3 regions of the Pseudomonas sp. Os17 genome follow, and region 1 is predicted to be linked to each of the others. Evidence: predicted binding sites of a transcription regulator. Region 1 holds the regulator's gene; each other region holds the start of a gene.
The links. Region 1 encodes FliA, which starts transcription of late flagellar genes. Its sites were predicted from a motif close to CTAAAGTTTNNNNNNNNNNNGCCGNTAA; they were not measured.
Positions count from the first base shown of each region.

Region 2: motA (flagellar motor stator protein MotA) is a predicted target of FliA. The motif match lies at 9,050-9,077, and genes of this name have one in related genera.
Region 3: POS17_RS29585 (methyl-accepting chemotaxis protein) is a predicted target of FliA. The motif match lies at 4,460-4,487, and genes of this name have one in related genera.

Region 1 covers NZ_AP014627.1:1,848,637-1,859,234, forward strand. The annotation lists gene fliR (flagellar biosynthetic protein FliR) at 1-202, shown strand, start outside; gene flhB (flagellar biosynthesis protein FlhB) at 206-1,381, shown strand; gene flhA (flagellar biosynthesis protein FlhA) at 1,680-3,809, shown strand; gene flhF (flagellar biosynthesis protein FlhF) at 3,821-5,143, shown strand; gene fleN (flagellar synthesis regulator FleN) at 5,262-6,092, shown strand; gene fliA (RNA polymerase sigma factor FliA) at 6,089-6,829, shown strand; gene POS17_RS08350 (chemotaxis response regulator CheY) at 6,995-7,366, shown strand; gene POS17_RS08355 (protein phosphatase CheZ) at 7,397-8,185, shown strand; gene POS17_RS08360 (chemotaxis protein CheA) at 8,198-10,471, shown strand; gene POS17_RS08365 (protein-glutamate methylesterase/protein-glutamine glutaminase) at 10,519-10,598, shown strand, end outside.
Region 2 covers NZ_AP014627.1:605,227-615,824, forward strand. The annotation lists gene parC (DNA topoisomerase IV subunit A) at 1-1,647, shown strand, start outside; gene POS17_RS02700 (PqiC family protein) at 1,826-2,536, shown strand; gene POS17_RS02705 (AhpA/YtjB family protein) at 2,756-4,282, opposite strand; gene serB (phosphoserine phosphatase SerB) at 4,416-5,630, shown strand; gene asd (archaetidylserine decarboxylase) at 5,703-6,563, opposite strand; gene rhdA (thiosulfate sulfurtransferase) at 6,582-7,397, opposite strand; gene POS17_RS02725 (HDOD domain-containing protein) at 7,441-8,979, opposite strand; gene motA (flagellar motor stator protein MotA) at 9,146-9,997, shown strand; gene motB (flagellar motor protein MotB) at 10,001-10,598, shown strand, end outside.
Region 3 covers NZ_AP014627.1:6,648,377-6,658,974, reverse strand. The annotation lists gene POS17_RS29600 (putative bifunctional diguanylate cyclase/phosphodiesterase) at 214-1,887, shown strand; gene POS17_RS29595 (NorM family multidrug efflux MATE transporter) at 1,929-3,329, opposite strand; gene POS17_RS29590 (LysR substrate-binding domain-containing protein) at 3,489-4,409, shown strand; gene POS17_RS29585 (methyl-accepting chemotaxis protein) at 4,603-6,579, shown strand; gene POS17_RS29580 (ABC transporter six-transmembrane domain-containing protein) at 6,606-7,532, opposite strand; gene POS17_RS29575 (TetR/AcrR family transcriptional regulator) at 7,646-8,224, shown strand; gene POS17_RS29570 (aldose 1-epimerase family protein) at 8,338-9,552, shown strand; gene POS17_RS29565 (YifB family Mg chelatase-like AAA ATPase) at 9,557-10,598, opposite strand, start outside.

The DNA.
Region 1 (10,598 bases):
GGCCCTGCTGGTGGTCAACATCGCCTTTGGCGTGATGACCCGGGCGGCGCCGCAGTTGAACATCTTCTCCATCGGTTTCCCGCTGACCCTGGTGCTGGGCATGGCCATCGTCTGGATCAGCCTGGCCGACATTCTCAACCAGTATCAACCGCTGGCCTCCGAGGCCCTGCAGTTCTTACGCGAACTGGCAAAGGCGCGCTGAGCCATGGCCGAGAGCGAAAGCGGTCAGGACAAGACAGAAGACCCCACGGAGAAGCGCAAGAAGGACTCCCGGGAAAAGGGCGAGATCGCTCGTTCCAAGGAGCTCAATACCCTGGCGATCATGTTGGCGGGGGCGGGCGGTCTGCTGGTGTATGGCGGTGGCCTGGCCCAGGACCTGCTGGAAATCATGCGCCTGAATTTTTCCTTGCCCCGGGAGGTGCTGCTCAGCCCGGGAGCCATGGGGCAGTACCTGCTGCACTCGGGCAAGATCGCCATCCTGGCGGTGCAGCCGGTGCTTTTGACCTTGCTGCTGGCGGCCATCATCGGTCCGATTTCCCTGGGGGGCTGGCTGTTCGCGGGCAAGAGCCTGGCGCCCAAGTTCAGTCGGATGAACCCGGCCGCCGGCCTCAAGCGGATGTTTGCCTTCTCGGCGGTGATCGAATTGCTCAAGGCCCTGGCCAAGTTCGGTCTGGTGCTGTTCGTGGCGCTTTCGGTGTTGTCGTCGGACATTGACGACCTGCTGCGGATCGCCCACGAACCCCTCGAGCTGGCGATCATCCACAGCGTCCAGGTGGTGGGCTGGAGTACCTTGTGGATGGCGTGCGGGCTGATCCTGATCGCCGCGGTGGATGTGCCGGTGCAGATGTATCAGGCCCACAAGAAACTGCTGATGACCAAGCAGGAAGTGCGTGACGAGCACAAGGATCAGGAGGGGCGGCCCGAGGTCAAGCAGCGGATTCGCCAGACTCAGCGCGAGATGTCCCAGCGGCGGATGATGGCCGCGATTCCCGAGGCCGACGTGGTCATCACCAACCCGACCCACTACGCCGTGGCTCTCAAGTACGACGCCGAGAAGGGCGGGGCGCCAGTGCTGCTGGCCAAGGGCAGCGATTTTCTGGCCTTGAAGATCCGCGAAATTGCCGTGGCCCATGAAGTGATGCTGCTGGAATCCCCGGCGCTGGCGCGTTCGATCTACTACTCCACCGAACTTGAGGAAGAGATCCCGGCGGGCCTGTACCTGGCGGTGGCTCAGGTCCTGGCCTACGTCTACCAGATCCGTCAGCATCGCGCGGGCAAGGGCAAGCGCCCCGATCCGCTCAAGGATCTGCCGATTCCGCCAGACTTGCGGCGTGACACGTCCGGCAAGCAATCCCCCGGCGGCCCGGTGGAGCCTCTCTAGGTACGGGTATCCAGGGGCGGGCATCGACCGGGCGCGGCTTTATCGGCGAACGGGACCTGATTCAGTCAGAAAAATGGCTAATTGCCATTATCTGGCCTTGTAACCCTGGCTCCTGCAGCTGACCTGCGTCGTCCCTCTTGCCCATGAGGGTGGCCTCGCGATCTTGTCCGTCGACACCCGGATTCCTTCAGGTTCAGGGCGCGATCACGCTCTGCGGCAAAGTTGGAAGGCTTCTTGCAGTAGCAGCCCCGTGCCGCTTCAGGCGTCAAAAGTTTGCTTTACGGAACGGGGTAAATCGGTGGATCGCTCTCAGTTAATCAGCACGGCTCGCAGTAACCTGGCTGACCTCGGTCGAGGCAACCTGGGTGTACCGGTGCTGCTGTTGGTCATGCTGGCCATGATGATGCTGCCGGTGCCGGCGTTCCTGCTGGACGTGTTCTTCACCTTCAACATCGCCCTGTCGATCGTGGTCCTGCTGGTTTGCGTGTATGCCCTGCGGCCGTTGGACTTTGCCGTGTTCCCCACCATCCTGCTGGTGGCGACGCTGTTGCGTCTGGCGCTCAACGTGGCCTCGACCCGGGTGGTCATGCTTCACGGCCAGGAGGGCCATGCCGCCGCCGGTAAGGTGATCCAGGCCTTCGGTGAGGTGGTGATCGGCGGCAACTACGTGGTCGGTATCGTGGTCTTCGCGATCCTCATGATCATCAACTTCGTGGTCGTGACCAAGGGTGCCGGACGGATCTCCGAGGTGAGCGCACGCTTCACCCTGGATGCCATGCCCGGTAAGCAGATGGCCATCGACGCTGACTTGAACGCCGGCCTGATCGACCAGAACCAGGCCAAGCTGCGCCGTCTGGAAGTGGCCCAGGAGGCCGAGTTCTACGGCTCCATGGACGGTGCCAGCAAGTTCGTCCGCGGTGACGCCATCGCCGGTCTGCTGATTCTCTTCATCAACCTGATCGGCGGCATGGCGGTCGGTATCTTCCAGCACAACATGAGCTTTGCCGATGCCGGCAAGGTTTACGCCTTGCTGACCATCGGTGACGGTTTGGTGGCGCAGTTGCCATCGCTGTTGCTGTCCACCGCGGCGGCCATCATGGTCACCCGGGCTTCGGGTTCCGAAGAGATGGGCAAGCAGATCAACCGGCAGATGTTCGCCTCGCCCAAGGCGCTGGCGGTGGCGGCGGGGTTGATGGCGGTGATGGGGCTGGTGCCGGGCATGCCGCACTTCTCCTTCCTGAGCCTGGCGGCGGTGGCCGGCGGCGCGGCGTATCTGGTCTGGAGAAAGCAGAATCTGGTCAAGCTCAAGGCGCAGGAAGAGATCCAGCGTCAGCAGGATCTGCTGCCGTCTCCGGCCCGGGCCATGGAAACCAAGGAGCTGGGCTGGGACGACGTGACTCCGATCGACATGATCGGCCTGGAAGTGGGTTATCGCCTGATTCCCCTGGTGGATCGCAACCAGGGTGGGCAGTTGCTGGCGCGGATCAAGGGGGTGCGCAAGAAGCTCTCCCAGGACCTGGGTTTCCTCATGCCCACCGTGCATATCCGCGACAACCTGGACCTGGCGCCCAGCGCCTATCGCCTGACGCTGATGGGGGTGATCCTGGCCGAGGCCGAGATCTACCCGGATCGCGAGCTGGCGATCAACCCGGGGCAGGTCTACGGCACCCTCAACGGCATTTCCGCCCGGGATCCGGCCTTCGGCCTGGAGGCGGTGTGGATCGAGATCAGCCAGCGGCCCCAGGCGCAGTCCCTGGGCTACACCGTGGTGGACGCCAGTACCGTGGTCGCCACCCACTTGAACCAGATTCTCTACAAGCACTCCAGCGAGCTGATCGGTCACGAGGAAGTGCAGCAACTGATGCAACTGCTGGCCAAGAGTTCGCCAAAGCTGGCGGAAGAACTGGTGCCGGGGGTGCTGTCGCTGTCACAACTGCTCAAGGTGTTGCAGGCGCTGCTGGCCGAACAGGTGCCGGTGCGGGACATCCGCAGCATCGCCGAGGCCATCGCCAACAATGCCGCCAAGAGTCAAGATACTGCCGCTTTGGTCGCGGCGGTTCGCGTCGGACTGTCTCGTGCAATCGTCCAAAGCATTGTAGGCACTGAGTCTGAGCTGCCTGTGATCACCTTGGAGCCAAGGTTGGAACAAATTTTGCTCAGCAGTTTGCAGAAGGCAGGACAAGGCCAGGAAGAAGGCGTTCTGCTGGAGCCAAGCATGGCTGAGAAGCTGCAACGTTCGCTGATCGAAGCGGCGCAGCGTCAAGAGATGCAAGGTCAACCGGTGATTCTGTTGGTAGCGGGTCCGGTCCGCGCCATGCTTTCGCGGTTCGGGCGTCTCGCCGTTCCAGGTTTGCATGTGCTGGCGTACCAGGAAATTCCCGACAACAAGCAAGTGACCATCGTTGCGACAGTAGGGCCCAACGGCTGAGGTAGTGGGTTATGCAAGTTAAGCGTTTTTTCGCCGCCGATATGCGTCAGGCCATGAAACTGGTTCGTGATGAGTTGGGCGCTGAAGCTGCCATCATCGGCAACCGGCGGATTGCCGGCGGGGTCGAGCTGACGGCTGCCCTGGATTACAAGTTGTCGGCCCTGTCGCCACGGGTTCCGAACATGGAGCTTGAGGACGAGCTGCGCAAGACTCAGTCGCGGATCGTCACCGCCCAGGCCGAACTGAGCCTGCGGGGCGAGGGCGACAACGCCTCGATCACCAATCGCCAGCTGTTCGCCGGCCTGCCGCTGACCGCTGCCGAACCGCTGATCGAGCCGACCCTGACCGAGCGTCCGCGTCCGGCCCCGGCGCCAGTCGCACCGGCTGCGGATTCCCGCGCGCTGGACTCGATGCGTTTCGAGCTCAACGGCCTGCGCGAGCTGCTGGAAGTGCAGCTCGGTTCCCTGGCCTGGAGCCAATTGCAGGGCAGTCGCCCGGAGCAGGCCAACCTCTGGCGCCGTCTGCAGCGCATCGGCCTGTCCGGTCCGCTAGCCCGTGATCTGCTGGCATTGATCACCGATATCGACGAGCCGCGCCAGGCCTGGCGTATGCTGCTGGCGCACCTGGCGCGGATGATCCTGACGCCGGAAGTCGAGCCCCTGGAAGAAGGTGGCGTAATTGCCATGGTCGGCCCCGCCGGCATGGGCAAGACCACCACCCTGGCCAAGCTGGCCGCACGCTATGTACTCAAGTACGGCGCACAGAACATTGCCCTGGTCAGCATGGACAGCTTCCGTATCGGCGCCCAGGAGCAGCTCAAGACGTTGGGGCGTATCCTCAATGTCTCGGTGACCCATGTCGATCCTGGCCAATCCCTGGCCCAGGCGCTGGACCCGCTGCTGCGCAAGCGCGTGGTGCTGATCGACACCGCCGGCCTGCAGGCCAGCGACCCGGCATTGCGCATGCAGCTGGAAAGCCTGGCCGGTCGCGGGATCCGCGCGAAGAACTATCTGGTGCTGGCGACCACCAGCCAGAAGCAGGTGCTGACCGCCGCCTACCACAGCTACAAGCGCTGCGGTCTGGCCGGTTGCATCCTGACTAAACTGGATGAAACAGCCAGTCTTGGCGAGGTCTTGAGCCTGGCCATCAGTCATGAATTGCCGGTCGCCTATCTGACCGACGGCCCGCGGATTCCTGACGATTTGCACCTGCCTCGCCGGCATCAGTTGGTGAGCCGCGCAGTGAGCGTGCAGATGCAGGAAGAACCCAGCGAAGAAGCCATGGCCGACATGTTCGCTGACCTCTACCACAGCCCGACCAAGCGGGTCGGCTGAGTTAGACATGAAAAGATTGCAGTGTATCTACATCGATGGTCTGCCATGCATTGTTCCAACGGTGAACGCGCAGCCAGTTATGTGGCCCCGTCTAAGTAAGACAAGGTAAAGAAAGAACATGGGCAGCATGCATCCCGTACAGGTGATTGCGGTGACCGGCGGCAAGGGTGGCGTCGGCAAGACTAATGTGTCAGTGAACTTGTCCCTGGCTCTGGCTGAGCTCGGCCGGCGGGTCTTGCTGCTGGACGCCGACTTGGGACTGGCCAACGTCGATGTCCTGCTGGGCCTGACACCCAAGCGCACCCTGGCGGATGTCATCGAAGGGCGCTGTGAGTTGCGCGATGTGCTGCTCCAGGGCCCCGGCGGTATCCGTATCGTCCCGGCCGCCTCCGGTACCCAAAGCATGGTGCACCTGAGTCCCGCCCAGCATGCCGGCCTGATCCAGGCCTTCAGCGACATCGGCGACAACCTCGATGTGCTGGTGATCGATACCGCTGCGGGTATTGGTGACTCGGTAGTCAGTTTTGTACGCGCGGCCCAGGAAGTGTTGCTGGTGGTCTGCGACGAACCGACTTCGATCACCGATGCCTATGCGCTGATCAAGTTGCTCAACCGCGACTACGGCATGAACCGTTTCCGGGTCCTGGCCAACATGGCCCAAAGTCCTCAGGAAGGGCGCAACCTGTTTGCAAAATTGACCAAGGTCACGGATCGCTTTCTGGACGTAGCCTTACAATACGTCGGCGCAGTTCCCTACGACGAAAGCGTGCGCAAGGCCGTGCAAAAGCAGCGTGCGGTCTATGAAGCCTTTCCTCGTTCGAAGTGTGCATTGGCGTTCAAGGCCATCGCGCAAAAAGTCGATACCTGGCCGTTGCCGGCGAACCCACGCGGGCATCTGGAGTTTTTTGTCGAGCGCCTAGTGCATCAAACAGCGGGACCGGTGCTATGACTGCCAGCGGCTACAACCTCTACAAGAAGTCGGCACGTGACAGCCAATATGAATTGATCGAGCGCTACGCGCCTCTGGTCAAGCGCATTGCCTATCACTTGCTGGCGCGGTTGCCGGCCAGTGTTCAGGTGGAAGACCTGATTCAGGCCGGAATGATCGGTTTGCTGGAAGTGTCGACCAAGTACGACGCGAGCAAGGGGGCGAGTTTCGAAACCTATGCGGGTATCCGTATCCGCGGGGCGATGCTCGACGAGGTTCGCAAAGGCGACTGGGCACCGCGTTCGGTGCACCGTAATACACGCATGGTCAGCGATGCCATTCGTGCAATTGAAGCTAAAACCGGTCGTGACGCTAAAGATCACGAAGTTGCGGCCGAACTTCAATTGAGTCTCGACGATTATTACGGGATTTTGAACGACACCTTGGGCAGCCGTCTGTTCAGTTTCGACGACCTGTTGCAGGACGGCGAACATGAAGGGCTGCATGAGGATGGCGCCAGTGCTCATCTCGAGCCGTCACGGGACCTGGAGGATGAACGCTTCCAGGCTGCCTTGGCGGATGCGATTGCCAATTTGCCGGAGCGCGAGCGACTGGTGTTGGCGCTGTACTACGACGAAGAACTGAATCTCAAGGAAATCGGTGAGGTCCTGGGGGTCAGCGAATCGCGGGTCAGCCAGTTACACAGCCAGTGCGCGGCCCGTTTGCGGGGGCGTTTGGGGGAGTGGCGAGCGCGCTGACAGGCAGTGTGGGGACACTGCGATCGGGACCGGTAAGGCAAGCGCTGCGCCGGTCTTGCAGTATGTGCTCCATGCAGTCGTTGTGTGTTATGCCGAATTGATTGAATGGCGCGTTCAGGTGCTGGATGCGTTTAAGACTGCTTGGAGGTCGAATTGGACAAGAACATGAAAATCCTCATCGTTGATGACTTTTCAACGATGCGGCGGATCATAAAAAACCTGTTGCGTGATCTGGGTTTCACCAACACGGTCGAGGCCGACGATGGCACTACCGCCATTCCGGTACTCAACAGCGGGAGCATCGACTTTCTGGTAACGGACTGGAACATGCCGGGCATGACCGGGATCGACCTGCTGCGCCACGTGCGTGCCGATGAAAAGCTCAAGCACCTGCCGGTGTTGATGGTGACTGCGGAAGCCAAGCGCGAGCAGATCATCGAAGCTGCCCAGGCCGGCGTTAACGGCTATGTAGTCAAACCATTCACGGCTCAGGCGTTGAAAGAGAAGATCGAAAAGATCTTCGAACGCATCGGTTGATGTACGTAGCCATTCCGCCACGGGGGAGCTATGGAGCATAACGAATCTTCACTGGGCGACTTTGAGTCGACCCTGAAAAAACATGCGCTGGAACTGGTCGAAAGCCTGGAAAAGGGCAAGTTCGGCGAAGCTGTGCAATTGATCCATGAGCTCAATCAGACCCGTGACCGCGGCCTGTATCAGGAAGTGGGCAAGCTCACCCGCGAGTTGCATAGCGCGATCGTCAATTTCCAGATTGACCCGCACATGCCGCAAGCCGAGGAAGTTTCACAGATCACGGATGCCACTGAGCGCCTGTCCTATGTGGTCCGGCTCACGGAAGCCGCCGCCAACCGCACCATGGACCTGGTAGAGAGCAGCACCCCGCTGGTCAATGGCCTGAGCACTGAAGCCCAGGCCCTGAGCGCAGATTGGGGACGCTTCATGCGGCGCGAGGTCGGTGCTGAAGAGTTTCGCGAACTGGCGCGCCGGGTCGACAGTTTCCTGACGCGCAGCGAGCAGGAAACCCGCACCGTTTCCGGCCACCTTAACGACATTCTGCTGGCGCAGGATTACCAGGACCTGACCGGTCAGGTGATCAAGCGTGTGACCCAGTTGGTCACTGAAGTCGAAAGCAATCTGCTCAAACTTGTCTTGATGGCCAGCCAGGTCGATCGCTTCGCCGGTATCGAACATGACCGTGAATCGATCCTCGCGGAAAAAGATCCGCAAAAACATCTCGCCAAGGGTGAAGGTCCGCAGATTCATGCCGATAAACGGGAAGACGTTATGTCCGGTCAGGACGATGTAGACGATTTGCTTTCCAGCCTTGGATTCTAGGAGCACCCATTAATGAGCTTCGGCGCCGATGAAGAGATCCTTCAGGATTTCCTGGTTGAGGCCGGCGAGATTCTAGAGCAACTGTCCGAACAACTGGTCGAGCTGGAAAGCCGACCGGACGATGCGGACCTGCTCAATGCAATTTTTCGCGGTTTTCACACTGTTAAAGGGGGCGCCGGCTTCCTCCAGCTCAATGAGCTGGTGGAGTGCTGCCACATCGCCGAGAACGTCTTCGACATCCTGCGCAAGGGTGAGCGACGGGTCGATTCGGAGCTGATGGACGTGGTGCTCGAGGCGCTGGACGCGGTGAACGGCATGTTCAGCCAGGTCCGTGAGCGCACCGAAATCACTGCTGCGACACCGGAACTGCTGGCCGCGTTGGCGCGTCTGGCCGAGCCTGCCGGTGCCGAACCTGCAGCGCCGGCGGTCGAAGAAGTGGCCGAAGTCGCTGCCGAGCCTGAGCCCGAGGCTGAGGCCCCATCAGGGGATATCACCGATAACGAATTCGAACTCTTGCTCGACTCGCTGAATGCCGCCAAGGCCGACGCCGAGGCTGCGCCTGCTGCCGCACCGGTGGCCGAGGGCGAGCCTGCCAGCGATGAGATCACCGATGCCGAGTTCGAGTCCCTGCTGGACCAGCTGCATGGCAAGGGGCAGTTCGCTCCCGATGCCGTAGCTCCCGCAGCGCCTGCTGCTGCCGCTGGTGCTGCCGCGGCTGGCGACGAAATCACCGATGACGAATTTGAAGCCCTGTTGGACCAGTTGCATGGCAAGGGCAACTTTGCCGTGGACGCACTGGAGTCAGCAGTGGCCGCGGTGCCTGCCGCGCAGGCGCCCAGCGCCGCAGCAGCCGGTAGCGACCTGATCACCGATCACGAATTCGAATCCCTGCTGGATGAGCTGCACGGCAAGGGCAAGTTCTCTGAGGCCCCGGGTGCGGCGAAACCTGCAGCGGCAGTTGCCCCTGCTCCGGCTGCAGCAACCAGCGCCGCCGTCGCCAAACCCGTGGCCAAGAAGCCCGAAGCCAAGGCCGAAGCGCCGAAACCGGCTGCGGCTGCAGCGCCGGCACCGGCTCGTGCCGCAGCGGCGCCGCCAGCGGAAAAACCGGCCAGCGAAGCGGAAACCACGGTGCGGGTCGATACCGCGCGCCTGGACGAAATCATGAACATGGTCGGCGAGCTGGTGCTGGTGCGTAACCGTCTGGTGCGCCTGGGCCTGAACAGTGGCGACGAAGCCATGTCCAAGGCGGTGTCGAACCTGGACGTGGTGACTGCCGACCTGCAGACCGCGGTGATGAAGACCCGCATGCAGCCGATCAAGAAGGTGTTCGGGCGCTTCCCGCGTCTGGTTCGCGACCTGGCCCGGCAGCTCAAGAAAGAGATCAACCTGGAACTGGTGGGGGAAGAAACCGACCTCGACAAGAACCTGGTAGAGGCCCTGGCCGACCCGCTGGTGCACTTGGTGCGCAACGCGGTGGACCACGGCATCGAATCGCCGGAAGAGCGCGAAGCCTCGGGCAAGGCCCGTGGCGGCAAAGTGGTGCTGGCGGCGGAGCAGGAAGGTGACCACATCCTCCTGTCGATTTCCGACGACGGCAAGGGCATGGACCCCAACGTTCTGCGAGCCATTGCCGTCAAGCGCGGCGTGATGGACAAGGACGCCGCCGACCGCCTGAGCGACACCGAGTGCTACAACCTGATCTTCGCCCCGGGCTTCTCCACCAAGACCGAGATCTCCGACGTCTCCGGCCGGGGCGTGGGCATGGACGTGGTGAAGACCAAGATTTCCCAGCTCAATGGCTCGATCAACATCTACTCGACCAAGGGCCAGGGTTCGAAGATCGTCATCAAGGTGCCGTTGACCCTGGCGATCATGCCGACCCTGATGGTGATGCTGGGCAACCAGGCGTTCGCCTTCCCGCTGGTCAACGTCAACGAAATCTTCCACCTCGACCTGTCCCGCACCAATGTGGTGGACGGCCAGGAAGTGGTGATCGTGCGTGACAAGGCATTGCCCCTGTTCTACCTCAAGCGCTGGCTGGTCAGTTCCGCCGCTCATGAAGAGCAGCGTGAAGGCCACGTAGTGATCCTTTCGGTGGGCACCCAGCGGATCGGCTTTGTCGTCGATCAGTTGGTGGGCCAGGAAGAAGTGGTCATCAAGCCCTTGGGCAAAATGCTTCAGGGAACCCCAGGCATGTCCGGCGCCACCATTACCGGTGACGGCCGCATCGCTCTGATTCTCGATGTTCCGAGCATGCTCAAGCGTTACGCCGCACGGCGTATTTGATTCGGCGGGGAGGGGCGGTTGGCCTCGCCCCACCTAACGGAGTGTTTATGGCAGTCAAAGTCCTGGTGGTGGACGATTCGGGTTTTTTCCGCCGCCGCGTCTCGGAAATTCTTTCAGCGGATTCGAA
Region 2 (10,598 bases), 1.2 Mb from region 1:
GAACCCAAGGCCACGGTGGAGCAGCTCTGCGAGCATATCCAGGGGCCGGATTACCCCACCGAAGCGGAAATCATCACCCCGCGCGCCGACCTGCTGAAGATCTATGAAACCGGCCGTGGCTCGGTGCGCATGCGCGCCGTGTATCGGATCGAGGATGGCGACATTATTGTTACCGCACTGCCGCACCAGGTCTCCGGGGCCAAGGTACTGGAGCAGATCGCCGCGCAGATGCAGGCCAAGAAGCTGCCGATGGTGGCCGACCTGCGGGACGAGTCGGACCACGAGAACCCCTGCCGCATCGTGATCATCCCGCGCTCCAACCGGGTCGATCCCGATGAGCTGATGCAGCATCTGTTCGCCACCACCGAGCTGGAGTCGACCTACCGGGTCAACATCAACATTATCGGTCTGGACGGCAAGCCGCAGTTGAAGAACCTGCGGGCGTTGCTGGTGGAATGGCTGGAGTTCCGGGTGGCCACCGTGCGCCGGCGCCTGCAGTTCCGCCTGGACAAGGTCGAGCGTCGCCTGCACCTGTTGGACGGCTTGCTGATCGCCTACCTCAACCTGGATGAAGTGATCCACATCATCCGCACCGAGGAGCATCCACGGGCCAAGCTGATCGAGCGTTTTGCCCTCAGCGAAATCCAGGCCGACTACATCCTCGACACCCGTCTGCGGCAACTGGCGCGTCTGGAAGAGATGAAGCTGCGGGCCGAGCAGGACGAGTTGCTCAAGGAGCAGGCCAAGCTGCAAGCCCTGCTCAACAGCGAAACCAAGCTCAAGAAGCTGGTGCGCACCGAATTGCTGCAAGACGCAGAAACCTACGGCGACGATCGTCGTTCGCCGATCGTCGCCCGCGCGGAAGCCAAGGCCCTGTCGGAAAACGAGCTGATGCCCACCGAGCCGGTGACCATCGTTCTGTCGGAAAAAGGCTGGGTCCGTTGCGCCAAGGGGCATGATATTGACGCCACGGGTCTGTCCTACAAGGCCGGTGACGGCTACAAGACCGCCGCTGCCGGGCGGTCCAACCAGTTTGCGGTGTTCATCGATTCCACCGGCCGCAGTTACTCGGTGGCGGCCCACACGCTGCCATCGGCCCGTGGCCAGGGCGAGCCGCTGACCGGTCGCCTGACGCCGCCGCCGGGTGCGACCTTCGAATGCGTGCTGCTGCCGGATGACGAGGCTCTGTATGTGATCGCATCCGACGCGGGCTACGGTTTCGTGGTCAAGGGCGAGGACTTGCAGGCCAAGAACAAGGCGGGCAAGGCGCTGCTGAGCCTGCCGAACAACGCCAAGGTTCTGGCGCCGCGGCCGGTGGCCGATCGCGAGCAGAACTGGCTGGCTTCGGTAACCACCGAAGGGCGTCTGTTGGTGTTCAAGATCAGCGATCTGCCGCAGTTGGGCAAAGGCAAGGGCAACAAGATCATCGGCATTCCCGGTGAGCGGGTGGCCAGCCGCGAAGAGTACGTCACCGACATCGCGGTGTTGCAGGATGGCGCGACCCTGGTATTGCAGGCGGGCAAGCGGACCTTGTCGCTGAAGGCCGACGACCTAGAGCACTACAAGGGCGAGCGCGGACGCCGGGGCAACAAACTGCCGCGCGGATTCCAGCGGGTCGATGCGTTGTTGGTAGAGCCTCTCAGTTGAGTGCCGGCCAGAGCGCTTGATCCTGGATTTAAGCGGCGGATCGATGCTGGAACACTGGAGTCAAGGCGCATATTCACGGATGATATGCGCGTTTCAAACGCCGGCCTTGCCGGCGTTATTCAATTTTTTTGAGTATTTACACTGTGGCCAGCCTTGTGGCCGCCACCTGGATGGGATGATGACTGCTCTGCGCCTTCCTCTTGTTTTTCTGCTCGCGGGCGTTCTTGGCCTGGCGGGTTGCAGCGTGCACCAGCCGGTGTCGCTGTATCAGCTGGACAGCGGAAGTCCAGCTCAGCCGGCCAGTGCCGGCATGTCGGTATTGTTGGGACCGGTGCTGATCGCCGATTACCTGCAACGCGAAACCCTCCTGCAACGCCAGGACGATGGCAGCCTGCAAGCCTCCACCGACGGTCGTTGGGCGGGCAGCCTGTCTTCGGACATCGACCAGCTGCTGTTGCGCCAGGTGGCCGGTCATCTGGACAGTCAGCGCGTAGTGCTGGCGCCGGCGACCAGCGGTTTCACCCCGGATGTACAGGTTCTGCTGTCGATCACTCGCCTGGATTCCGGCAAGTCGCAACCGGCGGTGCTGGATGCGCAGTGGCGTCTGATCGATCGGCGTGGTCAGGTGCGGGATAACCGCATCGTGCACCTGCAGGAGCAGCATGCGGGCACCACCGCTTCCCAGGTCCAGGCTCAGGGCGTGCTGTTGCAGCGCCTGGCCGAGCAATTGTCGGTCGCCCTCAAGCCCCTGGCCAACCAGCCGGCCGTGGCCGAGGTGCCGCGCAAGGCGCCGCCGGCACCGGTGGCCAAGCCGGTAGAGCAGGAGAAGCAGCCAAAGATTCCGATGGCCACGCCGATCCGCACGGATATGGAAGTGTTCAGGTTCTGAACGTAGTGGCTAAGACGAGGCCCGCCCATTGGCGGGCCTTGTCGTTTCTGCAGTGGGGTGGGGGAGGTCGGGTCGCTTTTTGTCCTGGCAAGCCAGTTTCTACCGAGTCTGCGGGACTGTTGTAGGCGCTGGTTTGCCGGCGAAGGGCTCCACGTTGCCCACCCGCCAAGCATAAAAAAGCCCGCACTTGGCGGGCTTTTTCTTGGACGCAGGGCAGCCTTACAGCTTGGCCCGTGTCTCATGCATGCGCGCCAGTTGCCGCTCCAGCATCGAGGGGTAGGGCTCCATCAGCCGTTCGACACAGCAAGCCCCTTCCGGGCTGGCGATAGGGCGGATGCGTGCGCGCTGACGGATCAAGGCGTCGTCATTGACCTGGCGTTCCACCAGCAGCAGGTTGCGGCTGTGCTGGGACAGTGCCAGGGCATCCTGGGCGCTCTCGGTCAGCAGCAGGTCGATCTGGCTCAGGCCGAACAGCCCTTCGCCCAGGGTCAGGCCCAGTTGCAATTGCAGGGTGATGCCGCTGTCCGCCACTTCGATCTGCAGGGCATGGCCCAGGGCGCGCAGCAGTTCGCCGCAGCAGATGGCGTTGGTCAGGTAATCGTCGCCGCTGTCTTCGCTGTGGAACAGCATCAGCGTGCTGCCGTCGTTCAGGGTGTGCAGCTCGCTCTGGTAGAGCGAGGCGGCCTGATCCAGGCAGTCCCGATAGCGTTCCAGCAGTTCCATCAGGCGGGCCCGTGGCAGGCGGCGCAGCTGCTCCTGGGCTCCCAGTTGTACTGCGAGTACCGCGCTGTGCTGAGGCTGGGCGGGCGTTTGCGGTTGCAGCGCCGGTTTGGGCGCGGGTGTCGACGAGTGATCACGCAGGTCGGCGAACGGATCTTCCTCGTCCAGTTCGTCCTCCTCGGCGCTGACCAGGTGCCGTGGCGCAGGCTTCAGGCCTGCCACGGGCGCGCTTTGATCAAAGCTCGGATCGCGCAGGTTGCGCACTTCGAACCCGGGCTCGGGTTCCTCGTCGGCCTCTGTTTCCAGTTCGGGTTGAGGCTCTGGCTCGGGTTTTTCCGGCACCAGGCGGGCGTGCAGCTGGCGCGCCAGATCGCCGATCTCGTCCTGGCGCTGAGTGGCCGGTGTGTGTTCATCCAGGTCCCGCAGCCAGACCCGCAGTTGCAGCAACGGGGTGGAGATGTGGCGACCCAGGCGCAGGCTCAACGCCAGCGCCAGGGCCAGCAGGATGGCGCTGAGGATGCCCATGCTCTGCAGGCTGATGGTCATTGGCTGCTGGAACTGTGCCATGTCCAGGCTGATCCGCAGATTGCCGGCGGTCACGTCCTGAAAGGTGATCTTGGTCTGGTACACGCCCTCGGTTTCGCCCAGCAGGCTGCTCTTGGGGCGCTGTCCGGCCTCGGCGAGGATGCGGTTGTCGACGCTGTAGATCGCCGCGTGTGCCACCAGCGGGTTCTTGGTCAGGTTGTTGAGCAGGACGTTGAGGCTGAGGATGTCGTTGGACACCAGCAGCTCGGTGGCCGAGGTGGCGGTCTGGGTGGTCAGGCTCTGACCCAGGGCGTCGGCCTGTTCGTGCATGGCTTGCTTGAACTGCAGGCCCATCACGCCGGCATAGATCACCAGGGCCAGGGCGACCAGGATCACGTTATGGCTGGCAATGCGCAATGCAATCGGCACACGACGATGGCGCAGTGCACGGAAGATCAGCAGGAAGAAGTTGTCGGTTTTGACTGGCGTGGGCCGGTTCACTGAGCTCGGCTCTTTTGTCCGTGAATTTGACGCGCAGTATAGCGACAGGCCCTAGACCGGCAAAGCGCTGGCTGTGCCCGATGGTCACCGAAAGTGGGTAGAATGCGCTTTTTTTCCACCTCGGGGGTGCGCCTTGCGCGAAATTGTCCTGATCAACATCACCGGCGAAGATCGTCCCGGTCTGACTGCGGCCATTACCGGCGTTCTGGCCCAGGGCGGTGTGAACATTCTCGACATCGGTCAGGCGGTGATCCACGACACCTTGTCGTTCGGCATCCTGGTTGAAATTCCGAGCAACGAACAGAGCTCTTCGGTGCTCAAGGACATTCTGTTCACCGCCTACAAGCTCGACCAGCAGGTGCGTTTCACGCCGGTGTCCGAAGACGATTACCAGCAGTGGGTCGACGGGCAGGGCAAGCAACGCCACATCGTCACCCTGCTGACCCGCAAGGTCACCGCCGAGCAGTTGCAGCGGGTGAGTTCGATCACCGCCAAGTACGGTCTGAACATCGATCACATCGATCGCCTGTCCGGGCGCATGCCCCTGGACATGCCGGCCGATCAGGGCAAGGGCTGCATCGAGTTCTCGGTGCGTGGCGAGGCCGCTGACCCGCAAGCGCTGCGGGCCGAGTTCCTTAGCGTGGCCCAGGAGCTGAACGTCGACATCGCCTTCCAGGAAGATTCGCTGTTCCGCCGCAACCGCCGCCTGGCGGTGTTCGACATGGACTCGACGTTGATTGAAGCCGAGGTGATCGACGAACTGGCCAAGGCGGCAGGCGTGGGTGACCGGGTGGCAGAAATCACGGAGCGGGCCATGGCGGGCGAGCTGGATTTCCGTGCCAGCTTCAAGGAGCGCCTGGCCTTGCTCAAGGGGCTGGACGTCAGCGTGCTGGACTCCATCGGTGCCTCGTTGCGCCTGACCGAGGGTGCCGAAACCCTGTTCGCCGAACTCAAGCGTCTGGGCTACAAGACTGCAATTCTCTCAGGCGGCTTCACCTACTTCGCCAAGCAGTTGCAGGCCAAGTTGGGCATCGACTACGTGTTCGCCAACGAGCTGGAAGTGGTGGACGGCAAAGTGACCGGCGTGGCGGTGGAGCCGATTGTCGACGCCCAGCGCAAGGCTGATCTGCTGCGCGAGCTGGCGCACAAGGAAGGCCTGCGTCTGGAGCAGACCATCGCTGTCGGTGATGGCGCCAACGACCTGCCGATGCTGGGCATTGCCGGCCTGGGCGTGGCATTCCGAGCCAAGCCGCTGGTCAAGCAGTCGGCCAAGCAGGCGATCTCCACCCTGGGCCTGGATGGGGTGTTGTATCTGCTGGGCTTCCGGGATCGCGACGGTCAGCTCTGAGCAGTGGGGAAAAGCCCCGTGCATAAAAAACGCCGCTGATCAGCGGCGTTTTTTTTGTCCGGTATCCGGGTCTCAAGCCTTGGGCAGGCCCAAGCCCTGGCCCATGCGCACTGGCGAGCCGGCGGCCAGCTCTTGCGCCCACTGCACCTGGTCCGGGCCAAACAGCACGATGGCCGTGGAACCCAGCTTGAAGCGCCCCATTTCGGCACCTTTTTCCAGATGGATCGGTGCCCGGGCCGCTTCGTCGTAGCGCACGGTCTTGAGTTCACGCTTGGGTGGGGTTACCAGGCCGGCCCAGACGGTTTCGATCGAAGCCACGATCATGGCGCCCACCAGTACCAGCGCCATCGGCCCGCGTTCGGTGTCGAAAATGCACACCACGCGCTCGTTGCGGGCGAACAGTTCAGGCACGTTCTCGGCGGTGGTCTGGTTCACCGAGAAGATGCGGCCGGGAACATAGACCATTTCCCGCAGGGTGCCGGCCAGCGGCATGTGCACCCGGTGATAGTCCTTGGGCGACAGGTAGATGGTGGCAAAGTCGCCGCCCATGAAGGGAGCGGCCAGGGCCGGATCGCCCCCCAGCAATTCCAGCACGCTGTAGCTGTGGCCCTTGGCCTGGAATACCCGGCCATGTTCGATCGGGCCCAATTGGCTGACAGCGCCGTCGGCAGGGCTGAGCACTGCGCCTGGTGTCGGATCCAGCGGTCGTGCACCGTCTTTCAGGGCGCGGGTGAAGAAGGCGTTGAAGTGTTCGTAGGCGGTCACGTCCTCGACCTGGGCTTCGGACATGTTCACTTGATACTGCTTGGCGAACCAGCGGGTGAAGGCATTCTTGAACCAGCGCACGCGGCACTCGGCAATGCAGCCGGCCAGGCGCGACAGCAGGTGGTGAGGCAGCAGGTACTGGCTGAGGATGAACAAGCGCTTTTTCATTGGGTGTCCTTAAAAACCTTAAATCTCTACGGGCGTATCGGGATGATTGCCCCATTCGCCCCAGGAGCCGGCGTAGCCCTTGACCCGTGGGTAGCCCAGCGCCTTGGCCACCAGGTAGGTGAAGCCGGAGCGGTGGTGGGTCTGGCAGTGGGTGATGATTTCTTTGTCTTTGCTGATGCCCAGGTCCATGAGGATCTGCGGCATGTCGCGGCGGATGCGCAGGTGGCGTGCCTGATCCATGCCGGCGGTCCACTCGAAGTTCACCGCGCCGGGGATGTGTCCGCCCTTGGCGGCCAGGACCTTCTCGCCGGAGTATTCCAGCGGGCCACGAGCGTCCCAGATTGCCAGGTCAGCGGCGCCAAGACGGCTTTGCAGGTATTCGCGGGTGGCGGTGGGTTCGTCGTGCAGGGTCAGCGGCACCGGACCGCCTGCCACAGGTGGCACTTCGGTGCTCGCGGGCAGGGTTTCCGCCAGCCAGGCCGGCAGGCCGCCATCCAGGTAGTGGTAGCGGCCGTGGCCGATCACATCCAGAAGCCAGATGAAGCGCCCGGCCCAGCCGCCGCCTTCGTCGTCATAGACCACGTAGACCGCGTCCGGGTTGTGCCCGAGCTCGCCGAACAGCGCTTCCAGGGCGTGTTGTGGCGGTAGCAGTCCGGGAGCGGGGGGCTGGCCGAGCTGGGTGCGCTTGGGGTCGACGAAGCGTGCCCCGGGGATATGCCCGGTGGCATAGCGGGCGGCGCTGGTCAGGTCGACCAGGATCAGTTGGCGGGCGTCGAGGCGGGCGAGCAAGTCGCTCGGCTCGATGACCAGCGGCAAGCCAGAGAAGTCAGACATGTGAGGTCCCCAGGGCACAAAGGATGGGATTGTAGCGCAAGCGTCATTGGCTGCGGTTGGTAAAGCTGTGCAAGGCTTTTTCGATGCACTGAGCGGTCTTGCCGAATGCCTGGACACTGATTTCCGAGAACGGCACGCCGCCTTGGTCGGCGATCACCAGCATCAGTACCCGACCGTTGCAGGACAGCGAGCGCAGCAGCAGGTGGTCGCCGCGGAACAGCTGGCGCAATTGTCCCGGCAGGTGGGAGGAGTACTGTGCATTGTTGGCCGGTGTCAGGCGCACCTGGGCGGATTTTTCCAGCAAGCGCTGTAGCAGCGAACTCTGTTGGGTGTGCAGCGTCAGGCCCGCAGCCTCCTTGGGCAGGCCGTACAACTGTTGTACCCGCAGATGACTGAGGCTGCGGTCGACCATGAGCAGCAGCACCCGACGCATGCCGCATGCCACCAGTGCGTCCCTGGCAAAGCTGGTGAGGTGCACGGCATTGGTAAAGGGGCTTTGTTCGAGCAGCAGTTCGCTGCAGGCCTTGCGCCACTTGGCCAGTTCTTCGGCCGTGGGTGCCGGCGCGGGCTGTTCGCCGCTGTGCAGGCGGCGCGCGTCCCATGGCCAGAGCAGGGCCTGGGCCGGATGCCAGAGGTCGGGCTGGCTGTCATTGCGGGCGCTGGTTGCGGCCTGCTGGTGCAGCTGTTGCTGGACCTGGGCGATCGGCATCTGCAGGTAGAGGCCGGTGAGGTTCTGCCAGCGTCGGCCGTGGGGGTTGTTCCAGGAGTGTTGTGCCGCCAGGGCCAGGCCGTTGGCCAGCAAGACGCAGTTGGCCGGCTGGTTCAGCCAGCGCTGCAGTTCCGGATCGGCGTCCAGGCGCTGCTGCTGGCGCAGGGGATGCTCGTTGTCCCGGGCGATCAGCATGGCCTTGGCCAGTTGACGTCGCTCACGGGTCAGCAGGCGGTAACCCTGCTGCACCCAGATCGGCAAGTGCCAGACCTGCACCAGCGCCTGGCACAGCTCCATCAGTGGCACGCCGAACAGCTGCATCTCCACCTTGCGTGCCGACTCATGCTTATAGATGACCCGCAGCTCCCACTCTTCCATGAGCTTGGGATAGACCAGCGCCATGGCCCACAGTGGCGAGAGGAACAGCAGGCTACCCCAGTGAATGTCCTGCCACAGCCGCGCCAGGCGCCCGGCAAAAAAGCCGTTGGCTTGCTGGGTGGCGTGCTGGCTGATCAGTTGCAGTTGCCGCAGCTCCTTGGGGATCTTTTCCTCGGGCAGGGTCGGCAACTGCTCCAGCAGTTCTTCGGTGCGCTTGAGGCCCAGGCGGTTGACCGCGACTTCCAGGTTTTCTGCCGGTTCGCTCATGCTGCCGTGAGAATGCCGATTGGCTTCGCGGATCACGCTCAGTGCCAGCGCCGGGCTGTTCTGCATCAGGTCGGCGATATCCCGCAGTGAACTGCGGTTGTTGGCGATGGCTTTGCACACCCGATCATGGCTGGCTTGCGGCACGGGCAGGCGCACGCCACTGAGCAGCTTTAGCCAGGCGTCGAGAGAGGTAGGCGGGGAATGTGGGACGTTGGTTTCATTAGACATGGTTGGGCGCAATCATCGTCTGCTTTGAACACGCCCAGAGCGGGCCAAACTGGCTTTTCGCCTTAACTGGCTATAGTCTGGCGCAGTTTTGCCGATAAGTAGAAGAAGAGTTTTAAGAACTTCCGAATATGACCTTGAACCCGACTCAATAAGTACTCTCCTACCTATGGCTAAAATTATCGGCATCATCGTCGTATTCGCGAGCGTGCTCGGCGGATACGTGCTCTCTCACGGCAAAATCGCTGCCCTGATCCAGCCCTTCGAGGTCATGATCATCGGTGGCGCGGCCTTTGGCGCGTTCCTGCAGGCCAACCCGGGCTACATGACGATGCACGTCGTGAAAAAATCCCTGGGCATGTTCAGTTCGCGTTTCACCCACACTTTCTATCTGGAAGTGCTGGGCCTGATCTACGAGATCCTCAACAAGAGCCGCCGCGAAGGCATGATGGCGATCGAGGGTGATATCGAAGACGCCGCGGCCAGTCCGATCTTCGCCAAGTATCCGGCAGTGCTGAAAGATGAACGCATGACGGCGTTCATCTGTGACTACCTGCGGATCATGTCCTCCGGCAACATGGCGCCCCACGAGCTCGAAGGCTTGTTCGACATGGAGCTGTTCAGTCTCAAGGAAGACCTCGAGCATCCATCCCACGCGGTCACCGGGATCGCCGATGCCATGCCCGGCTTCGGTATCGTGGCGGCGGTACTGGGGATCGTGGTGACCATGGCGTCCCTGGGCGAGGGCGACCAGAAGTCCATTGGTCTGCACGTAGGTGCGGCGCTGGTCGGTACCTTCTTCGGTATTCTGGCGGCCTATGGTTTCTTCGGTCCCCTGGCGACTTCGCTGTCCCACGACGCCAAGGAAGAACTCAATGTCTACGAAGCCATCAAGGCGTCCCTGGTAGCTTCCGCTTCCGGCGTTCCGCCTTCGCTGGCGGTGGAATTCGGGCGCAAGGTCCTGTATCCGGCCCACCGTCCTAGCTTCGCCGAGCTGGAACAAGCGGTTCGCGGTCGCTAAGTCATGGAAAATAATCAGCCGATTATCATCAAGCGCGTCAAGCGCTTTGCTGGCGGGCATCATGGAGGCGCCTGGAAAATCGCCTTCGCCGACTTCGCCACGGCGATGATGGCGTTCTTCCTGGTGTTGTGGCTGCTGTCCACCGCGACCCCGGAACAGAAGATCGCCATCGCCGGTTACTTCAAGGACCCGATCGGCTTCTCGGAAAGCGGCACGCCCTACATCATCGACCTGGGCGGCTCTCCGCAGCTGGCTCCGGAAAACACCCTCAACCCCGAGGTCAAGTCCCAGCCGCAGCCGGACAAGGTCACGGTGGATGCCGAGCAAGTGGAAGGCATGGCCGAGCAGGTGGAGCGCGAGCGTCTCGAACTGTTGCTGCAAGAGCTGCAGAACAAGGTCGAAGAGAATCCCCAGTTGCAGAAGTTCAAGGACCAGATTCTCTTCGAGATCACGCCGGACGGCTTGCGGATCCAGATCATGGACGCCGAGAACCGGCCGATGTTCGACTCCGGCAGCGCCCGCCTGAAGCCGTATTTCGAGGACATCCTGCTGGCCATGGCCGACACCATCAAGGCGGTGCCGAATAAGATCAGCATCAGCG
Region 3 (10,598 bases), 2.1 Mb from region 1:
GATTCTGCTGCTGTCTCCGACTTGTGACGCACAACGCGATCTAAATTTGCCGGTTTTGATACTTTCCCTCAGGATGCTCGCTGAATATGCGCCTAATGTTCGAGTTAGAGCGGTACAAGAAATTGCGCATGATAATCAATACCATTTGTTATTGTTTATTCGCGCGCCATAATGCCCGCCGCCAACTTATTTTGCAGAGTCTAGGGAGCTAGCTTGTCTAAGCCTGTCGAACCCTTGCGTTTGCTGCTACTGGCCGAAGAGCCTGTGTGGACAGCGTTGTTGCGCGAGTGTGTCGCTCCGTTGGGAGACTCGGTGGTATTGATCAGCGCTCCCAGCTGGGAGTCGGTCAGCCGTTTGTTTGAAGACGACCGCAATGCGGTCTTGTTGACCATTGCCCAACTGCAGCCCGGCCCCGGGCGTTGCAGCCTGCCGACCATTCTGTTGCTGGACCAGGAGCCCGAAGTGGCCCCGGTGGGCGTCAGCGATTGGTTGGTGGGTTCCTGCCTGAGCACCGATGCCTTGCGCCGCTGCCTGCGCCATGTGCGCGAACGCGGCGTGCTGGAAACCACGCTGCAGCGCCTGGCCGAGCAGGACCCCCTGACCGGCATCGCCAACCGCCAGGGCTTCCAGACCCTGCTGGCCGCGCGCCTGGCGGAAAACGACGGTCGCGGCCTGGCCCTGGGGCATCTGGACCTGGACAACTTTCGCCACGCCAACGATGCCCTCGGTCATCAGGCCGGTGACCGCCTGATCCTGCAGGTGGTGTCGCGGCTCAAGAGCCAATTGGAGGCCGGTGATCAACTGGCCCGTCTGGGCAGCGACGAATTCGCCTTGCTCATCGACACCCGCCGCGCTCCCCAGCGTGCCGAGTGGATGGCCGAGCGCATCACCGAAGCCATGGCCGAACCCTACTGGGTCGACGGTGAAAGCCTGTTGATCGGCTGCAGCCTGGGGATTGCCCATGCCCGGGCCAATGCCGGCGCCGACCCGCTGATGTGGCATGCGCACATCGCCATGCAGCAGGCCAAGAGCACCCAGGGCTGCACCTTTCACATCTTCAACGAGCGGATCAACCGCAATGCCCGCAGCCTCGCCGACCTGGAAAGCGAACTGCGCCGGGCCCTGCGCCGTGACGAGCTGGAGCTGCACTACCAGCCCCGGTTGAACCTGCACGATGGCAAGATCGTCGGCCTCGAAGCCCTGGTGCGCTGGCGCCACGGCGAGCGCGGCTTGCTGCCCCCCAGCGAGTTCGTGCCGCTGGCCGAGCAGAGCGGGCTGATCGTGCCCCTGGGCTACTGGGTGATTTCCCGGGCCCTGCGCGACATGCAGGCCCTGCGCGAGCGCGGGCTGCCGCCGCTGCACATGGCGGTCAACCTGTCGTTCCGCCAGTTCCAGGACAGTCAGTTGCTGTCGACCCTGAGCCGGCTGATTGCCGAACGCGGCGTCGAGGCGCAGTGGCTGGAGTTCGAACTGACGGAAACCGCAGTGATGCGCCGCAGCGATCTGGTGAAGCAGACCATGGATGCCCTCGGGCGCCTGGGGGTGCGTTTTTCCCTGGACGACTTCGGCACCGGGTTTTCCTCCTTCGTCCACCTCAACAGCCTGCCGATCACCCTGCTCAAGGTCGACCGGAGCTTTGTCGGCGGCATGGAGCAGCGGGAGGAGAACCGCAAGCTGGTACACGCCATGATCAACCTGGCCCACAACCTCAACCTGGATGTGGTGGCCGAAGGGGTGGAAACCGCAGAGCAACTGGCGCTGCTGCGGGGCTTTGGCTGCGATCAGGTCCAGGGCTACCTGATCAGCAAGCCGTTGCCCCTGGCGCAACTGATGGATTACCTGACCTTCGGCAGCAGCCAGCAGTCGTTGCAGGACGGCAGGGCCTGAGGCGCCGCTTCACCGCCATGGCCGGCGGTGCGCGGCGCCTGTCACTCCGCCGCGCCGGCCGGCAGGCTCGCGGTCGTGACGCGGGGCTCGCGCTTGATCATGCGGTGCATCCGCCATTCGAACGCCAGGGTCAGGCTGATGGCCGCACAGGCCAGGCCCAGGGCCAGTCCCCACCAGACACCGGTCGGTCCCCAGCCCAGGGTAAAGGCCATCAGCCAGGCCGCGGGCGCGCCGATCAGCCAGTAGCAGCCCAGCCCCACCAGGAAGGTGGTCTTGGCGTCCTTTAGGCCGCGAATCGCGCCCATGGCAATGGTCTGGGTGCCATCGAACAGCTCGAACCAGGCCGCCACCGCCAGCAGACTCACCGCCAGTCGGATCACCTCGGCGAACGCCGGGTCGTTGTGGTCGAGGAACAGCCCGATCAGTTGGTTGGGCAGCAGCCAGAAGACCATGGCGAACCCGAGCATCGCCACCGCGCCGAAGGCGATGCCCACCCGCCCGGCCAGCCGCGCATCGGGCAGTTGCCCGGCGCCGTAATGCTGGCCGATGCGCATGGTGATGGCGTAGGAGATACCCGCCGGCACCATGAACGCCACTGACACGATCTGCAGGGCGATCTGGTGCGCCGCCAACTGGGTGCTGCCCATGGTGCCCATGCACAGCGCAGCAAAGGCGAACAACCCGACTTCCACGGCATAGGTGCCGCCAATGGGCAGGCCCAGGCGCCACAGCTCCCGCAGGTACCGGGTATTCAAGCGGGCCAGGCCCCGGCGCAGCGGGTAGGCGGCGTAGGCCGGATGGCACTTGATGTGCCAGGCCAGGGCCAGGGCCATGCAGTTGGCGACGATGGCAGTCACCAGGCCGATCCCCACCAAGCCCAGTTTCGGCAGGCCGAACATGCCGGTGATCAACGCATAGTTGAGCAGGAAGTTGGCCACCGTCCCCGCCAGGCTGATGACCATCACCGGGGTTGCCCGGCCAATGGCGCTGGTGAAGCCGCGCAGGGCCATGAAACTCAGGTAGCCGGGCAGGGCAAATGGCAGGATCAGCAGGAACTGGCCGGCGGCCTGGACGTTGCTCGGGGTCTGGCCGAACAGCAACAACAGCGGTTTGAGGTTCCACAGCAGCAGGCCGGCGACCAGGGCCATGATCCAGGCCAGCCACAGTCCCGCCTGGGTCAGGCGCGCGGCGCCCTCGATGTCTCCGGCGCCCTGACGAATCGCCACCAGGGTGCCTACCGCGGCAATCACGCCGATGCAGAAAATCGAGACAAAGGAATAGCTGGCGGCGCCCAGGCCGCCGCCGGCCAAGGCTTGCGGGCTGATGCGGGCCATCATCAGGGTGTCGGTGAGGACCATCAGCATGTGCGCCAGTTGCGAGGCGATCAACGGCCCCGCCAGCCGCAGGATGGCCCAGAGTTCGGTGCGTGCTGGATGCTGCATGGTCATCAGGCTCGATTCTTGAAAATTCGGGAAGAGCGCTGATTCTCGGTGCTTACAGCGCATAGCACAAAAGGATAAAAATACTTGCTGGCATGATAAAAACTCATGCGAAGCCATTTTCTGCCAGTCTGGCGCCCTGGTGTTGTCCGGAGCACATCCATGTCTCGTCGTCTGCCTCCTCTGTATGCCCTGCGTGCCTTTGAAGCGGCGGCACGCCACAGCTCGTTCACCCGTGCCGCCGAAGAGCTGTCGATTACCCAAAGCGCCGTCAGCCGGCATATCCGCACCCTGGAGGAGCATTTCGCCTGCCGACTGTTCCAGCGCAGCGGGCGCAACCTGCAACTGACCGAGGCGGCGCGCCTGCTGTTGCCGGGCATCCGTGAAGGCTTCGGCGCGCTGGAACGGGCCTGCAATACCCTGCGCGCCGAAGACGGCATCCTGCGCATGAAGGCGCCCTCGACCCTGACCATGCGCTGGCTGCTGGCGCGTCTCAGCCGCTTCCGCCACCTGCAGCCGGGCAACGAGGTACAGCTCACCAGCGCCTGGATGGACGTGGACTCGGTGGATTTCAACCAGGAACCCTTCGACTGCGCGGTGTTGCTGAGCAATGGCCACTTTCCCCCGGACTGGGAAGCCAGCTACCTGTTCCCCGAGCTGTTGATCCCGGTGGGGGCGCCGAACCTGCTCAACGACCAGCCCTGGGATGTGGCGCGGCTGGCGGCCACCGAGCTCTTGCACCCCACGCCGGACCGCCGTGACTGGCGCAGCTGGCTGGAGCACATGGGGCTCACCGATCAGGTCTCGCTCAAGGGCGGGCAGGTGTTCGACACCCTGGAGCTGGGGATGATTGCGGCGGCTCGGGGTTACGGCGTGTCCATGGGTGATCTGCTGATGGTGGCCGAAGATGTGGCTCAGGGTCGCTTGAGCCTGCCCTGGCCGACCGCCGTCGCCAGTGGCTTGAACTATTACCTGGTGTGGCCCAAGACCCGGCCGGGAGGCGAACGTTTGCGTCGCCTCAGCGACTTTCTCCAGGGCGAGGTCCAGGCCATGCAATTGCCCGAGGTAGAGCGCCTCGGCTGAAACGATGCAGTGCCCGGCCGGCGGGGGCGCGCAGATATCCTTGCAAGGCGCTCAAGTATTTGCCGGCGCCGCCGAATCCATGGGTTATGGAACCAGCGTTCAGGAAGGTCCTAAATTACTAAAAATCCTAGAATTATGACTGCCGAGCGTGCTGACCGATCAGGATGATCCGCCTTCTCGGCAAGGAGCCATCATGTCCCAACCCCGTGCCCGCATAGCCTCCCAGCTTGGGCTTGCCCTTGCCCTGATTCTTGCCCTGGTCATCAGTGGCAGCACCCTGTTTGCCCTGCGCTCACTGGATTCGGCGAACCTCGATACCCGGGAAGAGCACCTGGCCAGCGAGGCGCGGCTGTTGGCGGACCAGCTCAACACCTTCCACGGCAGCCTGCGCGAGAGCACCCAGCGCCTGAGCGGCCTGTTCGAAAACCGCTTCAGCGGCGGCCTGAGCCTGCACCCCGAGCAACCGGTGAGTGTGGCCGGGGTCCAGACCCCGGGCCTGCACCTGGGGGACGTGGTGCTCAACAACAACTTCGAGGAAGTGGACGAGTTCAAGCAGATGACTGCCGGGGTGGCGACCCTGTTCGTGCGCAGCGGCGATGACTTCATCCGGGTCAGTACCTCCCTGAGCAAGCAGGACGGCAGCCGGGCCATCGGCACCTTGCTCGATCATGCCCACCCGGCCTATCAGAAACTCATGGCGGGCCAGGGCTATGTCGGTCGCGCCCTGCTCTTTGAACGCTTCTACATGACCCAGTACACCCCGGTGATGGATCGCGGCGGCAAGGTCATCGCGGTGCTGTTTGTCGGTTTCGATTACACCGATGCGCAGAATGCCCAGTTCGACAATCTCAAGCGTTTTCGCATCGGCCAGAGCGGTTCCCTGGCCCTGCTCGACGAGCAGGACAAGTGGCTGGTGCCGCCGGCCGGTGTGCAGGGGCTGGACCAGGCTGCGCAGGTCATGGCCACCGCGGCGAAGGAACCGGGCAAGGGCCGCTTCTGGAGCGATCAGGGCGAGGACTTCTACAGCCTGGCGGTGCCGTTTGCCGGTGGTCCCTGGTCGGTGGTGGCCAGCATGCCCAAGGCCGAGATCCGTGCGGTGACCTGGAGCGTGGGGATTCGCCTGGTGATCGGCAGCCTGCTGGCGATGCTGCTGGCGGTGGGGGCCACGGTCTGGCTGCTGCGCAGCAAGCTGGCGCCCCTGAGCGATCTGGTGCGCCAGGCCCAGGCCCTGGGGGGCGGCGACCTGAGCGCGCGGCTGAATGTCTCCAGCCATGACGAAATCAGCCAGCTGGCCCGCAGCTTCAACCAGATGGGCGAAGCCCTGTCGACCATGGTCGAGCACATTCGCCGTTCCGCTGCCGAGGTCAATGGCCGGGCCCAGGCCTTGTCCGGTCTGTCCAGCGGCGCCTATGAAGGCATGGAGCAGCAGTCCGGCGAGATCACCAGCATGGCCGGGGCGGTGGAGCAGTTCAGCGCCACTTCGCTGAACATCGCCGACAACATGGGCAGCACCCAGCGTCTGGCTCAGGAAAACGCCGAGCAGACCCATATCGGCCTCGAATCCATGCAGCAGGCTTCGGCGTCCCTGGAGCAGATTGCCGGGGCCCTCAACAGCACGGCCACGGTGATCAATACCCTGGGCCAGCGTTCCCAGGAGATTGGCGGGATTGTCGGGGTGATCACCGCCATTGCCGATCAGACCAACCTGCTGGCCCTCAACGCCGCCATCGAGGCCGCGCGTGCCGGCGAGCAGGGGCGCGGGTTTGCTGTGGTCGCCGATGAGGTGCGCAACCTGGCGTCGCGCACCCGCGAGGCCACTGATGAAATCTCGCAGATGATCAACAGCATCCAGCAGGAAACCGGCAACGCCATCGAAACCATGGAACAGGGCAACCGCCTGATGCAGGAAGGCTTGTCGCGCAACGCCAATGTCGCCTCGGCCCTGGCCCTGATCGACGAGCAGAGCCGCAGCGCCGGTGAACAGTTCGCCGCCATCACCACCGCGACTCAGGAACAGAGCAGCACCGCCACGGTGCTCAGCAGCAACCTGCAGAGCATTGCCCAGGCCAACAGCGAGCAGCGTGAAGTGGTGTCCAACCTGGCGCTCACCGCCCGTGAGCTGGAAACCCTGGCCGCCGACCTGCGCCAGGAGGTCGACCGCTTCCGCTGATCTGGCCCAGCCGGCTGTGCCGGGGCTCAGCGGGGCTCGGCTGACTCAGCCAGGCCCGGATCCACGCGCTTGCCGATATCCCGCAGGCGCGCCAGCTGGTCGACCATGGTGGGCGCCTCATCGACGCTGCTGACGAAGGTCCACAGGTAAGTCATCACCGCATACACGTGGCCGGCCTTGACCTCGGGTGCCAGCGCCAGCTGGCTGATGGCGATGACGAACAGCAGCGCGGCGACCGCACCAAGGAACAGATAGGCCGTCGCTTCCCGGTCCGAGAGGCCGATGCGCAGCCGCGACAGCAGGCGATAGTGGCGCTGTAGCGAGACGGCACCGACCTTGGCCACCAGGCCGATTTCCTTTTCCAGCCGGTTGTTCAGGCGCTCGTGCAGTTGCTGGTTGCGGCGGGCAAAACGCGGCAGCAGGGTCACGCACAGCAACAGCGCCGTGAGGCAGGCGAGGCCGATCCAGGGTTCGATCACCAGCAGCATCACCGCTGCGCCGACGATCGACACCAGGGCCGTGGCGATGGTCGGCACGTGCTTTTCGAAGAAGTCGACGAACTCCCGGGCCAGCACCACCCGCGCCGCGGCGGTGGACGTGTCCTGCTGTTGCAGGCGCTGGTTGAGGATCACCGGCACCGCGAGGTCGGCGTAGATGCGGGTGAACGTGCGGGTGTCCACCGCCCGCCGCGCCGCGCCCACCACCCAGAAGCCCAGCACCACCAGGGCGTAGATCAGCGCATGGGCGGCGTCGCCGCTCAGGATCGAGTCCACGGCAAAGCCGGCGAACAGCGGATAGGCCAGCAACAGGGCGTTCTCCAGGGCCACCAGGGACAGGGTGCCGAACAGCTTGCCCGGGTAGGCCCTGGCTATGGCCTTGAGAGTCTGGCCGGCGGACTGTTGGCCGATTTTCTGCTTTGGATCCACGGCAATGAGTGGGGTAGCGGCGGGCATGAGTGCACCACAAGAATGATTGGGGTTAATATTGAGCGACTGCTCAATTATCTTTGAGCGATCGCTCAAAATGCAAGCGCCGTCCATCCCGGCGCCAAGAGGCCCGATTGCCCATGTCGCGTAACGACCGCAAAGACCAGATCATCCAGGCCGCCCTGGAATTATTCCGCAGCAAAGGTTTCGCCGAGGTTTCCACCCGGGACCTGGCCGAGCATGCCGGCCTGTCCCGCAGCCACGTTTATCACTACTTCAGTGATTTCAAAGAGCTGCGCCGCGAAGCCTTCGTCCATTTCGCCAATCAACAATTGGAGGCGGTGGGCGGGCCCCTGCGCGGTGCGGCGCCGATGGACGCTTTGCAAGGATTCATCCGTGACTGTCTGCCCGATTGTGCCGAAGACGGCTGGGCCTTGTGGCTCGATGCCTGGGACGAAGCCATGCACGACGCCGAGCTGGCCGAGACTTACCTGAGGATCAATGGCCAGTGGCAGGCAATGCTGGCCGGCATCATTGCCGATGGAGTCGAGACGGGGGTGTTTCACTGCGCCAACCCCCAGCGCGCGGCCCGGCAGTTGCTTGCGCAGACCATGGGCTACACCGATGACCTGCTGCTGCGGGCTTCTCCCGAGTCGGCCCGGGCTGCGTTGCAGGAAGTCATGGAAGTGGCGGGCCTGCTCCTGGGATTCAAGGCCTGAAAGGCAAAGCCGGGCAGTGGCGGAGTTGTGCGGTCAATCGCGAATTTGTAGCTTGCTGAAACGATTCTTCAGCGCTATAAAAACCGCACAACTCCAATAAAGGCAGCCCTTCCATGACATCCCTCAAACTGCTGGTCACCCTCGGCGCGCTGACCGCCGCCTCCCACGCCATGGCCTGGGACTATGTGCTGCTCGACACCGACAAGGCCGCTGAAAACCTGCATATCACCAGCGAGCAGTTGGGTCTGAAGACCGCGCAACCCTTCTCCGTGACCTTGCGCACCTTGCATGGCGGCCGCCAGGAAGGGGTCAGCATCGTCGATATCGACAACGGGCAGATGAAGCTTTCGCTGGTGCCGACCCGAGGCATGAATGTGCTGCAGGCCTCGGTGGGCGACGTGCGCCTGGGGTGGGATTCACCGGTCAAGGAAGTGGTCAATCCGGCCTTCATCGAACTCAATGGCCGCGGTGGCCTGGGCTGGCTGGAAGGCTTCAACGAGCTGGTGACGCGCTGCGGTTACGAGTGGGTCGGGCACCCGGGCATGGACAACGGCGAATTGCTGACCCTGCACGGCCGCGCCGCGAACATTCCGGCCAGCAAAGTCACCCTGCACATCGACGAACAGCCGCCCTATGCGATTCATCTGCGAGGCGAACTCAAGGAGCAGGCGTTCAAGAAGGTCGACTTCAGCGTGGCCACCGAGCTGGTCACCGAGCCCGGCAGCACCAGCTTCACCCTCAACGATCGCCTGACCAACAACGGCGATTATGCGAAGGAATATCAGGCGCTGTACCACAGCAACTTCAGCACCCCGTTCCTTGAACAGGGGGCAAAATTTGCCGCGCCGGTCAAACAGGTGTCGCCGTTCAACGACAAGGCCAAGGCCGATCTGGGCGATTGGCAGACCTACCGCGGCCCGACCCGCGACTATGACGAAACCGTGTACAACGTGGTGCCTTATGCCGATGCCCAGGGCGAGACCCTGGCGGTGCTGCACAACAAGGCGGGCAGCCTCGGGGTGTCCTTGGGCTTCAATACCCGACAGTTGCCGGTGTTCTCGCTGTGGAAAAACACCGACACCCAGGGCCAGGGCTATGTGACCGGGTTGGAGCCGGGCACCAGTTTTTCCTACAACCGCCGTTATCAGCGTCCATTGAATCTGGTGCCGACGATTGGTCCCAAGGAGCAGCGGGAGTTTCAGATCCGCTACAGCCTGTTGGCGGACAAGGTCGCGGTGGACAACGCCTTGAATCGTGTCAGTCAGATCCAGCAAGGGCGTCAGACCGAGGTGCGGCCAACGCCGCTGGTGGATCTGTCCAAGGAGTGAACCTTCAATCGGCGCCGGGACGATAGTGCAGCGCCTCTGCCAGATGGTCGCGACTGATGCTTGCCACCTGCTCCAGGTCGGCCAGGGTCCTGGCCACCTTGAGCAGGCGGTGAGCGGCGCGCAACGACAGGTTCAAGCGTTCGCAGGCCGCTTCCAGCCAGTGCTCGTCGGCTGTGGATAACTGGCAATGGCGCCGCAGGCCGGGCAGGTCGAGAAAGGCATTGGCACAGCCCTGGCGCTGGCCTTGCAGCTGGCGTGCCCGGGCGACTCTGGCGGCGGCTTCGGCGCTGTCGTTGCCCGGTTGTGGCCTGGGGTTGAGGGCGGTGGCCTCGCGGGCCACGGTCAGGTGCAGGTCGATGCGATCGAGCAGCGGGCCGGACAACTTGTTGCGATAGCGCTGGATCTGTTCCGGCGTGCAGCGGCAGCGTCCGCTGGGTTCGCCAAGGTATCCGCAGGGGCAGGGGTTCATCGCCGCGACCAGTTGGAAGCGTGCCGGGAACTGCACCCGGTCGCGGGCCCGGGAGATGATGATCTGCCCGGACTCCATGGGCTCGCGCAGGACCTCCAATACCTTGCGATCGAACTCCGGTAGCTCATCGAGAAACAGCACGCCGTGATGGGCCAGGGTGATTTCCCCGGGTTGGGGTTTGGAGCCGCCTCCGACCAGCGCCGCCCCCGAAGCCGAATGATGAGGCTGACGAAACGGCCGCTGGGGCCAGTGGCGCAGGGGCGTGTGGCTGGTCACCGATTGAATCGCCGCCACTTCCAGGGCCTCGTCCTCCTGCAAGGGGGGCAACAGGCCGGGCAGGCGGCTGGCCAGCAGGGTCTTGCCGGTGCCTGGCGGGCCGCTGAACAGCAGGTTGTGGGCACCGGCCGCGGCGATCAGCAAGGCGCGCTTGGCGGCGAGCTGGCCCTGTACTTCGCGAAGATCGGGGTAGGGGGAGTGGCTCTGTGTCAGGCCGTCGCTGATGTAAGGCGCTATCGGTGCCTGGCCGTTGAGATGGGCCACGGCTTGCAGCAGATGCTCGACCGCGATCACCTCCAGG